Regions from separate parts of the Streptomyces sp. NPDC014907 genome, predicted to be linked through region 2. Evidence: riboswitches for the same ligand, from Rfam matches in the RefSeq annotation. Region 2 holds a riboswitch; the other holds the start of a gene.
What was found. A riboswitch is a leader RNA that binds a small molecule or an ion and turns the genes downstream of it on or off. The one in region 2 is predicted to bind S-adenosylmethionine.
Positions count from the first base shown of each region.

Region 1 (3,401 bases), on a different contig from region 2:
CCCCGTCCGTACGCCGGACGGGGCTCTTCGCCGTCCCCGGGGATCGATAGGGTGGTCCCGTATCCGTCAGGCGATGATGACCGGGAGCTGCCATGGGCGCTGTGACCCCCGCTGGAGGACCCACCACGGCGGGCCGCTCCTGGCCCGTCGTCCTGGACGGCCTGCTGAGCGGCCGCGACCAGAGCGCCGAGGACACGGCCTGGGCCATGGACCGGATTCTGCGCGGCGAGGCCACCGACGCGCAGATCGCCGGGTTCGTCGTCGCCCTGCGCGCCAAGGGCGAGACCGTCGAGGAGATCACCGGCCTCGTCCGGACGATGTACGAGCACGCCCGCACGATCGAGGTGCCCGGGGCCACCGTCGACATCGTCGGCACCGGCGGCGACGGCGCCAGGACCGTCAACATCTCCACCATGTCCGCGATCGTGGTCGCCGGCACCGGCGCCAAGGTCGTCAAGCACGGCAACCGCGCGGCCTCCTCCGCCTCCGGCGCCTCCGACGTCCTGGAGAAGCTCGGCGTCAACCTGGACCTGACCCCGGGGCGGGTCGCCGAGGTCGCCGAGGAGGCCGGCGTCACCTTCTGCTTCGCCGTGAAGTTCCACCCGGCGCTGCGTCACGTCGCGACGGCCCGCAGGGAACTCGGCATCCGCACGGTCTTCAACTTCCTCGGCCCGCTCACCAACCCGGCCCGGGTGCGGGCCCAGGCGACCGGCGTCGCGGACCCGCGGATGGCGCCCATCGTCGCCGGGGTGCTCGCCGGACGCGGCTCCTCCGCGCTCGTCTTCCGCGGCGACGACGGGCTCGACGAGCTGACCACCACCGCCACCTCACGGGTCTGGGTGGTCCGGGACGGCGCGGTGCGGGAGGAGACCTTCGACCCCCGGGACGTCGGCATCGACCTCGTGCCGGTGGAGGCGCTGCGCGGCGCCGACGCCTCGTACAACGCCGACGTGGCCCGCCGGCTCCTCGCCGGCGAGACCGGGCCGGTGCGGGACGCGGTGCTGCTCAACTCGGCGGCGGCGCTGACCGCGCTGGAACCGGGGGAGGGCACCCTCGCGGAGCAGCTCCGCGCGGGCATCGCGAAGGCCGCCGAGGCCATCGACTCCGGCGCCGCCCGGCGGGTCCTGGAGCGCTGGGTCGCGGCCAGCAACGCGTAACGCGTTCCGCCGCGCGGCCCCGGTCCAGGATGCGGACCGGGGTCGTGCGCCGCGGCGATCATGTGGCAGGATGCTGCGCAGGTCACGAGTGACAGCGTCAAGGCCCCGGCTCGCTGTCCGGCAACCCTCCGTCCGTGGCGGGGTGCCCCGGGTGATGACCAGGCCGTGGGCAGCGAGGTCCGCGGCAAGCGCGGACCCCTCGAACACCAGGGGTCCTGGTCTCTCGAGGAGCGTTTTCCGTGAGCAAGCGAATGCGATAGGGCGAGTCCGCCCCTTCTTCACCCCTCGGAACAGGGTCCCTTCCGCGTACCCGCACACCCGCGCGCGCCCCCTCCTCTCCGAGGCGTCACCCGTACCCCGCCGTGTCCGGCCGCGTACGGGACCACCGAAGCCGTTCCGCACCGCCCGCCGGGAGATACCGCCATGTCCGCACGCCCGAACGCCGCCACCGTCGAGACCGCCGCCCCCGGAACCGGCGGCCCCCGCCCCGCCGCCCCGCTGCCCGTCCTCGGCCGGGACGTCACCGTCCCGCTCGTCACCGGCGGCGAGGTGACCTACGCGGCGCTCGACTACGCGGCCAGCGCGCCCGCTCTCCAGCGCGTCTGGGACGACGTCGCCGCGTACGCCCCCTACTACGGCAGCGTCCACCGCGGCGCCGGCTACCTCTCCCAGCTCTCCACCGACCTCTTCGAGAACAGCCGCGCCACCGTCGCCGGGTTCCTCGACTGCCGCCCCGGTGACCAGGTCGTCTTCACCCGCTCCACCACCGACTCGCTCAACCTGCTGGCCGCCGCCCTCCCCGCCGGCTGCGAGGTCTTCGTCTTCGAGACCGAGCACCACGCCTCGCTCCTGCCCTGGCGCGACGCCCGCGTGACGTACCTCGACGCGCCGCGCACCCCGGAGCAGGCCGTCGGGACCCTGGAGCGCGCCCTCGCCGGACGCGACCCCCACGGCCCCGCCCTGGTCTGCGTCACCGGCGCCTCCAACGTGACCGGCGAGCTGTGGCCGGTGAGGGAGCTGGCCGCCGCCGCCCACGCGCACGGCGCCCGGATCGTGCTCGACGCCGCCCAGCTCGCGCCCCACCACCCGGTCTCCGTGACCGCCCTCGACGTGGACTGGGTCGCCTTCTCCGGGCACAAGCTGTACGCGCCCTTCGGCGCCGGCGTCCTCGCCGGCCGCGCCGACTGGCTCCGGGACGCCGATCCCTACCTCGCGGGCGGCGGCGCCTCCCGGAAGGTGGCGCGCCGGGCCGACGGCGGCGTGGACGTCGAGTGGCACACCAGCGAGGCCCGCCACGAGGCCGGCTCCCCGAACGTCATCGGCGTCCACGCGATCGCCTCCGCCTGCAGGGCGCTCGCCGAGGCCGGCTTCGACGCCCTCGTCGCCCGCGAGAACCAGCTGATCGCCAGGGTCCGCGAGGGCCTGGCCGGGGTCCCCGAGGTCAGGGTCCTCTCGCTCTTCGGGGACGACGCCCCACGCGTCGGCGTCATCTCGTTCGTGGTGGAGGGCTGGAACAGCTCCCACTTCGCCGCCGCGCTCTCCGCCGAGTACGGCATCGGCGTCCGCGACGGCCTCTTCTGCGCCCATCCGCTGGTCCGCACCCTGCTCGGCGGCGACCCGCGGGACCCGGGCGAGTGCGGCGCCCCCGAGGCGGCGCCCGGCGAGCCTTCCCTCAACGCCGTCCGGGTGAGCTTCGGCGCCGGAACCCCCGACGAGCACGTGGAGCGGTTCGTCGGCGCCGTGAAGGAACTGGTCCGGGACGGCGCCCGCTGGAAGTACCGCACCGAGGACGGCCGTTGCGTCCCGGACCGCGGCTGAACGCTCACTCGTACGGGTGAAGGGGGCCTCCCGTCCGGGAGACCCCCTCCGTCCGCGGCCGCGAAGGACCTCAGGACTCCAGGCCGATGGCGAAGGCCGCCTCCAGGTCGTGCTGCGAGTACGTGCGGAACGCGACGTGGGTGTCCGTCGCCTCGACGCCCGGGATCTTGCTGATGCTGCCGGGGATCACGTCCGCCAGGTCGTCGTGGCGGGGGACCCGGACCATCGCGATCAGGTCGTACGTGCCGGTCACCGAGAAGACCTCGCTGACGCTGTCGAGCGCCGCGATCGACTCGGCGATCTCGGGGATGCGGTCCACGCTGGTCTTGATGAGCACGATCGCGGTGATCACGGCTGGCTTTCTCCCTCGGTGGCCGCGGCTGGGGCTTTCACTCTATCCCCACCCCGGTGGCGCACCCAGGCGTA
Region 1 is NZ_JBVHEG010000002.1:84,312-87,712, reverse strand. Features, by position in the region: gene trpD (anthranilate phosphoribosyltransferase) at 93-1,157, shown strand; SAM riboswitch class IV at 1,238-1,354, shown strand; gene ACZ3IL_RS05780 (aminotransferase class V-fold PLP-dependent enzyme) at 1,581-2,975, shown strand; gene ACZ3IL_RS05775 (Lrp/AsnC family transcriptional regulator) at 3,046-3,327, opposite strand; gene ACZ3IL_RS05770 (rhomboid family intramembrane serine protease) at 3,324-3,401, opposite strand, start outside.
Region 1: another riboswitch for S-adenosylmethionine. It lies ahead of ACZ3IL_RS05780 (aminotransferase class V-fold PLP-dependent enzyme); the one in region 2 lies ahead of thrC (threonine synthase).

Region 2 (3,401 bases):
CGCGTTGAACCACTTGACGGTGCCCTGAGCCATGCCTAACTCCCCTGTTACTGGCCCTTGCGCGGGGCCGCACTTCACGAACCCCGGGTCAGACCCTGCGCCGGAACGCGTCGACCGCGGCTGAATGTATCTGCCCAACTGCCCTCTGCAACAGGCCGTTCGAGCGAGAATTCTGGGCACGCCGGAAAGGAGGAAAAGGGAGAATCCCTTGAATCTTCGGGCAAGTCGGGCCCGGCAAAGCGCGCAGAAGGTGCACAACGTGCGCACGGTTTGGCCACTTCTTGTCATGTCGAGGGGCGTTCTCATATGCGCCCGGCATGAGCGGGAGAGGGGGCTTCCCCAACTCTACCGCGTTCAACCATGCAGAATTGCCCCTTCCGCTTACGGGCGCGGAAGGGGCAATTCAAGGGCGATTCAAGAAGGACGGGACGGGAGGGGCGGGAGAGGAGGGGCGGGACCGCGGAACGCGGGCGCCCTCCGTTCAGCAGCCCCCGGCGACCGCGGGGATGATCGAGACGCCCGCGCCGTCCGGCGTGGCCGTCTCCAGACCCTGCTCGAAGCGCACGTCGTCGTCGTTCACGTACACGTTGACGAAGCGGCGCAGCTTGCCCTGGTCGTCCAGGACGCGGGCGGCGATGCCCGTGTGGTTCTTCTCCAGGTCCGCGATGACCTCGGCGAGGGTCGCGCCCTCGGCCCGCACCTCGGACTGCCCGGCGGTGTAGGTGCGGAGGATGGTGGGGATACGGACGTTCACGGCCATGACTTCGTAACCTTTCGGGGACCGGAGGGCTTCAGCGCGCCAGGCCGGCGTCGCGGAACGCGTCCAGGCTCGGGCGGATGGTGGCGGTCGCCTGCGAGGTGTCGGCCACGGCGTCCAGGGTCTTGAGGCCGTCACCGGTGTTGAGGACGACGGTGGTCAGTTCCGGGTCGAGGAGGCCGTTCTCCACGAGCTTGCGGGTGACGCCGACGGTCACGCCGCCCGCCGTCTCCGCGAAGATGCCCTCGGTCCGCGCGAGCAGCTTGATCGCGTCCACGATCCGCTCGTCGTCCACGTCCTCCACGGCACCGCCGGTGCGGCGGGCGATGTCCAGGACGTACGGGCCGTCGGCCGGGTTGCCGATGGCGAGCGACTTGGCGATCGTGTCCGGCTTCTGGGGCCGTACGACGTCGTGGCCGGCCTTGAAGGCGGCCGACACCGGGGAGCACCCCTCGGCCTGGGCGCCGAAGATCCTGTACGGCTTGTCCTCGACCAGGCCCAGCTTGACGAGCTCCTGGAGACCCTTGTCGATCTTGGTGAGCTGGGAGCCGGAGGCGATCGGGATGACGAGCTGGTCGGGAATGACCCAGCCGAGCTGCTCGCAGATCTCGTACGCGAGCGTCTTGGAGCCCTCGCCGTAGTACGGGCGCAGGTTGACGTTCACGAAGCCCCAGCCCTCGCCGAGCGGGTCGCCGATCAGCTCCGAGCAGAAGCGGTTCACGTCGTCGTAGTTGCCCTCGACGGCGACCAGGTCGCCGCCGTAGACACCGGCCATGACGACCTTGCCCTGCTCCAGGTCGTGCGGGATGAACACGCAGGAGCGGAAGCCGGCGCGGGCGGCGGCGGCGCCGACGGCCCCGGCCAGGTTGCCCGTGGAGGAGCAGGAGAGGGTGGTGAAGCCGAAGGCGCGGGCGGCCTCGATGGCCTGGGCGACGACCCGGTCCTTGAAGGAGTGGGTCGGATTGCCCGAGTCGTCCTTGACGAACAGCTTCCCGGGGGCGACGCCGATCTCGCGGGCGAGGTTGTCGGCCTTGACGAGCGGGGTCCAGCCGGGGTTCAGGTTCGGCTTCTCGGCCACGTCGGCGGGGACGGGCAGGAGGGGGGCGTAGCGCCAGATGCTGGCGGGGCCGGCCTCGATCCGCTTCCGCAGTTCCTCGGGGTCGCCGGCCGGCAGGTCGTAGGCGACTTCGAGCGGTCCGAAACAGAGTTCGCAGGCGAAGATCGGGCCGAGGGCGAAAACTTCACCGCATTCGCGACAGGAGAGCCCGGACGCGGGACCGAGGTCGACGGCGGTGGAGGGTGCGACGGTCTGTACAGCCATGGAGGCGAGGCCCTTTCTCCTCATCTTTCCCATGACGAATTTTTCGCCATGAGACGGATTTGGCACCTTCCCTAGCCGGTGGACCCCGATGGAGTACGAGACTGACCGACTGGAGGGTTGCCGGGGCTTCAACGGGCCGTTTCCCTCTGCCCCTCTGGATGAGCGGTATTCGGTTGTGGAACGCGGCGGACTTTCGTTCTCGCGCTCCGGCGCGGATGCCACCCCGACGTGCGGAGGGCGGTCGCGTTGTTCAAGACTGTAACCGAAGGCCCGGGTGCTTGGACGGCCCGTCCGAACCGCGAGATGGAGATGACGTGCTGGAAGAGGTGGAGCGCTGGCTGGCCCGGCGGTCCTGGTCCGTGGCGGACCGGCCGATGGAGCGGATTCTCGCCGCCAAGCGTGCGACGACGGTCAGCGTGGTGCTGCCGGCGCTGAACGAGGAGGCGACGGTCGGGGACATCGTCACCGTGATCCGGCGCGAGCTGATGTCGGAGGCGGTGCCGCTCGTCGACGAGCTGGTGGTGGTCGACTCGGGCTCCACGGACCGCACGGCGGAGGTCGCGGCGGCGGCCGGCGCCCGGGTGGTCGCGCGGGACGCGATACTCCCCCGCATACCGGCCGTGCCCGGCAAGGGCGAGGTCCTGTGGCGGTCGCTGATGGCGACGCACGGGGACGTGGTGTGCTTCGTGGACGCGGACCTGCGGGACTTCTCCGCCGACTTCGTCACGGGGATCGTCGGCCCGCTCCTGACCGACCCGGAGGTCCACCTCGTCAAGGCGATGTACGACCGTCCGCTGGACGGCGCCCCCGGCCAGGGCGGCCGGGTGACGGAGCTGATGGCGCGCCCGCTGCTCAATCTGCACTGGCCGCAGCTGGCCGGGTTCGTCCAGCCGCTCGGCGGCGAGTACGCGGCCCGCCGCTCGCTCCTGGAACGGCTGCCCTTCCCGGTCGGCTACGGGGTGGAGCTGGGCCTCCTGGTGGACGCGCTGCACACGGTCGGCCTGGACGCGCTCGCGCAGGTGGACGTGGGGGTGCGCAAGCACCGGCACCAGGACGGGCACGCGCTGGGCCGGATGGCGGCGACCATCTACCGGACGGCGCAGCTGCGACTCTCGCGGGGCCATCTGGTGCGGCCGTGGCTGACCCAGTTCGAGCGGGGCGAGCAGGGCTTCGAGCCGCGCACGTACGCGGTGGACACGGAGGAGCGGCCGCCGATGGGCGGGATCGCGGAGTACGCGCGCCGCCGCGTGGCGTAACACCGTCCGATGATCCGCTTTGTCTACCTTTCTTCTCCATGGGCTTCGGACGACGTGCGGGCAGGGC
Region 2 is NZ_JBVHEG010000011.1:148,269-151,669, reverse strand. Features, by position in the region: gene ACZ3IL_RS24840 (cold-shock protein) at 1-33, opposite strand, end outside; gene ACZ3IL_RS24835 (MoaD/ThiS family protein) at 482-760, opposite strand; gene thrC (threonine synthase) at 792-2,102, opposite strand; SAM riboswitch class I at 2,096-2,243, opposite strand; gene ACZ3IL_RS24825 (glucosyl-3-phosphoglycerate synthase) at 2,393-3,334, shown strand; gene ACZ3IL_RS24820 (hypothetical protein) at 3,373-3,401, shown strand, end outside.